2 regions of the Saccharospirillum sp. genome follow, and region 2 is predicted to be linked to the other one. Evidence: riboswitches for the same ligand, from Rfam matches in the RefSeq annotation. Region 2 holds a riboswitch; the other holds the start of a gene.
The links. A riboswitch is a leader RNA that binds a small molecule or an ion and turns the genes downstream of it on or off. The one in region 2 is predicted to bind thiamine pyrophosphate.
Positions count from the first base shown of each region.

Region 1: linked by a shared signal. The riboswitch ahead of thiB (thiamine ABC transporter substrate binding subunit) and the one ahead of thiC (phosphomethylpyrimidine synthase ThiC) in region 2 are both predicted to bind thiamine pyrophosphate.

Region 1 is NZ_JBBECH010000095.1:12,876-15,277, reverse strand. It holds gene WEB54_RS17460 (ABC transporter permease subunit) at 1-245, opposite strand, end outside; gene thiB (thiamine ABC transporter substrate binding subunit) at 259-1,245, opposite strand; TPP riboswitch at 1,370-1,490, opposite strand; gene WEB54_RS17450 (phosphotransferase) at 1,635-2,402, shown strand, end outside.
Region 2 is NZ_JBBECH010000041.1:32,838-35,239, forward strand. It holds gene thiC (phosphomethylpyrimidine synthase ThiC) at 1-1,338, opposite strand, end outside; TPP riboswitch at 1,539-1,646, opposite strand; gene WEB54_RS06630 (3-hydroxyacyl-CoA dehydrogenase NAD-binding domain-containing protein) at 2,308-2,402, shown strand, end outside.

The DNA of each region.
Region 1 (2,402 bases), on a different contig from region 2:
CACTGCCCCCGAAAAGGCTGTTGCGACAGCACCCAGGCAAAAGGCAGGGCCAGCACCACCGAGAACCCGGCCGACAAGCCCGCCTGCAACACCGAAAACCGGACGATCTGCCACAGCCAGGCGTCGAAATAGCTGGCCCAGCCATACCCTTGCCCGGGGTGCAGAGCCATACCCGCCAGCGCCAGCACTACCGTCAACAGCAGTGCGCCGGTGCCGAGCCAGGCCAGGGTGCGGGTCAGCGTCATAGAACAGCCTTGGTTACTGGCTGGCCGCAGTGCGCCATTCGCGTATCCAGTCACGACGGTTCTCTGCCACGGTTTCGCTGTTGAAATACAGGGTGTCAGGACGGGCCATCTGGTCATAGGCTTCCGGGGTCTCGGCACCTTCCAACACAGGCCACATCCAGTTGGTACCGGCCATGACATCCTGCGCCGGTTTACTGATCAGATAGGCCAGAAACTCGCGCGCACGCTCAGGTTGGTCTGAAGACGCCAGCGCCGCCGCTACTTCGATTTGGGCATAATGGCCTTCGCTGAATTCCGCTGCCTGATATTGATCGGTGTCTTCCCAGGTCATGTGGTAGGCCGGGGAGGTGGTGTAGCTGAGCACCAGGTCGCTCTCGCCTTCCTGGAACAGCGCATAGGCTTCGCTCCAACCCGGCGTTACGGTCACGACCCGCTGTTGCAAGGTTTCCCAGGCTTGATCGGCATCGTCGCCAAAAACCGATTTCATCCATAACATCAGGCCCTGTCCCGGCGTACTGACGCGGGGGTCCTGGTAAATAACACTGAGGTCAGACTCGTAAACCAGTTCCTGAAGCGACGACGGCACCGCATCGACACGGGTCTGATCGTAAACAAAGGCAAAATGACCGTAGTCATAGGGTACAAAATCGGCATCCTGCCAGGCGTACGGCAGGCTCAGATCACTGGTGTCGAGGCCGTGTGGCAACGTCAAATTCAGCTCGCTCGCCTCGGCTATCAGGGCATCGTCGATGCCCAGTAAGACATCAGCCTGGCTGGAAGCACCTTCCAGACGCAGCCGGTTCAGCAGCGCAACGCCGTCTTCCAGACCAATAAATTCAACCTCGCAACCGCACTCGGCTTCAAAGCCTGCTTCAATCTGAGGGCCTGGGCCCCATTCGGAAACAAAGGATTCGTAGGTGTAGATCGTCAGAGGTTCGGCATGGGCTGCAAACGACAGCGTCATTAGGGACGCAGTTGCCAATATAGATTTCATGGTCATTTTTAGATTTCCGGTTCAAAGTTAAACTTCACAATGACCGGCGCATGAGCCGTTGGCCGAATAGCCAGCATGACTCATAGGGGAAAGGTTGATTGGCGCTGGCTGTGCCTGAAAGCACCTGAGCCACACCTGTCGTCTCAACTCCCTACGCCAGCATTAACTGGTTCAGGTTCGGCGGGTGAGTCTCAGCCCTGTGCGGTTTGCGTTGTTCGGCAAACACACAGTAGGCACCCCGGCGAGAACGCTGCGAGCCCTCTACGGCGTTTAAACGCGTCGTTGAGGCACTCTGACCGGGCAATAACGCTGCCCGGCTGGCGTGCATTCTACTGAAATCGCCAAAGAAACCCAACTTCTGACACAATGGCCGCAGATATTTTCGGTACCTGCTTATGACCATTGCGCTGTTTGAGGCCCTGAACGAGATCAAGGACACCCTGCCCGGCCCGCTAAGCATCACGGCCTGGCCAGGTGGTGAGTGCAACCGGCTGTTTCATATTCAGAGCCCATTGCAACAAACTGCGTTGCGCCTGAACCACCCGGACCTGCCGTCGCTCGGCGTCGACCGGCGTCGCGAAATTAATATTCTGCTGAATTTGAGCAACGAAGCCTGGTCACCCAAGCTGATTGCCGCTTGCCCGCGCTGGCTACTGTGCCAATGGGCACCGGGTGAGGCTGCACCCAGCGGTGACGCCGCCGATCTGGATGTGCTGGCTCTGGCCTTGCAGCAGGTGCATCACCACCGCCCTCAGGGTGAGCCGCTGAACGTGGCGGATCAGATTCAGACCCTGCTGAAGTACGCCAAGCCATTACCCGCGCACATTCACGCTTTTCTGCGCGACCAGTGCCATGGCTATGATTTCGTCAGACAGCCCGTGCTGTGCCACCACGACTGGCACCCGGGAAATTTGATGCTGAATGGCTCCGAGTGGACCCTGCTGGACTGGGAGTTCGCCGCCGCCGGCGACCCGGCGATGGATGTAGCCGGTGTGTGTTTGGGGTTCAACCTGTCGGAGGCTCAGGCGTTACGGCTGGCGGACCAGATGAGCATAGGTCCGGATCGGCTGCGCCAGGCTCAATGTCTTATGAGTGCGCTGGCCATGGTTTGGTACCGCGCCAACCCCGGGCTTGCGACAAGCGCAACACCCGGCGCTGACGCC
Region 2 (2,402 bases):
GCCCGGCCCTTCGATCAATGTCTGAACATCATGTTGCCAGGCAATCTGCGTCAGTTCACCCAGGGTTTCCAGTTCGGCGAACTGGGCGACATCATTGGCGTCGGCAATGGCGCCCGGGCGCAGACCATCGCCCAGTGAAAACGACACATCGTAGGCCTTCATGATGGCGCAGATGTCTTCAAAATGGGTGTAGAGAAAGCTCTCTTTATGGTGCGCCAGGCACCACTTGGCCATGATCGACCCGCCCCGGCTGACAATGCCGGTCACCCGGTCCACGGTCATCGGAATGTGGTGCAAGCGCAAGCCAGCGTGAATGGTGAAGTAATCGACACCCTGTTCAGCCTGCTCGATCAGGGTGTCGCGATAAACCTCCCAGGTCAGGTCTTCAGCAACACCCCCGACTTTTTCGAGTGCCTGGTACAACGGTACTGTGCCAATCGGGACAGGCGAATTACGCAGTATCCACTCCCGGGTCTCATGAATGTTGGCCCCGGTCGACAAATCCATCACCGTATCAGCCCCCCAGCGCGTGGCCCAGATCAATTTGTCGACTTCTTCTTCGATGCCCGAGGTCACCGCCGAGTTACCGATGTTGGCGTTCACCTTCACCAGGAAGTTACGGCCAATGATCATCGGCTCCGCTTCCGGGTGATTAATGTTGCACGGAATAATAGCCCGGCCACGGGCGACCTCATCACGCACAAATTTCGGCGTAATCTGCGTTGGAATGGCCGCACCAAAGGCTTCGCCCCGGTGCTGGTGCGCCAGCGTCTGATCTTGCAGGCGCTCTCGGCCAAGGTTCTCACGAATGGCGATGTATTCCATTTCCGGGGTAACAATACCCTGACGGGCGTAATGCATCTGAGTCACATTGCGACCGGCTTTGGCTTTGCGCGCAACCCGGCTGTGGGTGAATCGCAACGCCGCCAATGACGGGTCTTCAGCACGCTGGCGCGCGAAATTTGAACCCAGTGCATCTTGCCATTCCGTATCATCGCGCTCCTCGATCCACGGCTCACGCAGCGCCGCCAGCCCGCGTCGCAAATCGATGTCCGAATCGGGGTCGGTATAGGGGCCAGAGGTGTCGTAGACAATCACCGGCTCATTAGCCCGCCACTGGGGCGTTGCAACGGTTCCACCGACGCGCGTGTCTGACAGGTGAATAGCTCGCATGCCGACCCGGATATCCGAACGGGAACCGGCCAGGTACAGACGTTCTGAGTTGGGAAAGGCAGCGATTGCATCAGCTTGCAATTCTTGAACACGCTCGCCAACTGGGGCGCCCGGTGTCCGTTTGATTGGCTGTTTCTGGTTTATCGCAGGTGTGGATATAGTCATTTTCGATCGTTCCTCGCAAAAGCGACGGAGCGAACGCAGGGGAGCTGGGGGTGTAGACGATCATTGGCAGACAACAGACGCCCGGGTCTGCTGTCTGCCAACACACACCCGAACAAGCCATTCAGAACCGGCCAATGCCCGGCTTGAATTGAAAATACCGGAATCCGGTGGATTCATAATATTCAGGGCATGGCCCCGAAACTGGTATTCCCCTTGTTTCCTTCGCGAGTACGAACTCGATCAGGTTCAACGGATCCCGCTAGTGCGATCTCAGCCAGGGTATTCCCCCGGCACTCCGACAAGACTTGGCAAGCCTACTGCGTAAGCGGGCTCAGTTCAAGGTAACCCATCGGCGGATTGCGCCCGAACGATCCGCCAATGGATCGTTCGGGCTGTGGAGTTCGCAGCTCGGACGTTTCATCAATCACTCTTTTGGTCTTTGTTCACCGTATTGACTGACTATTTTTTAACATAACCACCGGCCAGAGCTGGAAGGGGAGTCACCCTTTCTGTCGAACGGCGCCTTGTGGTGAACCTTTTGGGGAGATCTGGTATGGGCATTTAGTCTGTTAAAGTGCACCAGGAGGCTGTCGGACTTAGGGGGATGAAATAAATAGAGTTCCCGATTACCCTAAAAATTGCCTTCCTTCCCAGAGATATCAGGACAAATTCGCCTGAGGGCTAAATCTTTAATAATGCAACGCGAGTAATTGACGAACTATAACGCCCTTTTAGCAGAAGCATTCGTTTTCTTAAACACGCCCTTGCACCTACTGCTGCCCCCAAAAAACGGTCGTCCGTGTGATGTAGTTCTAAGCCGATTTCGAACTATGGCAAGCCAAGAGCCTCTTCGGTGTTTACATTTTTGACCATATAAGCTATAAACATAGATCATTATCCATTAAAAGCAAAGAAGGTGTGAATCCTATTCCAATCCGCCGACCTAGCCTTCATGAGAGGAGCATACCCATGAAAAACGAAACTCCAGACGTCTCACCCGGTATGGTTTCGTTCGAAATGATTGGCACTGTTGCCGTGCTGACAATCGACAATGCCCCGGTCAA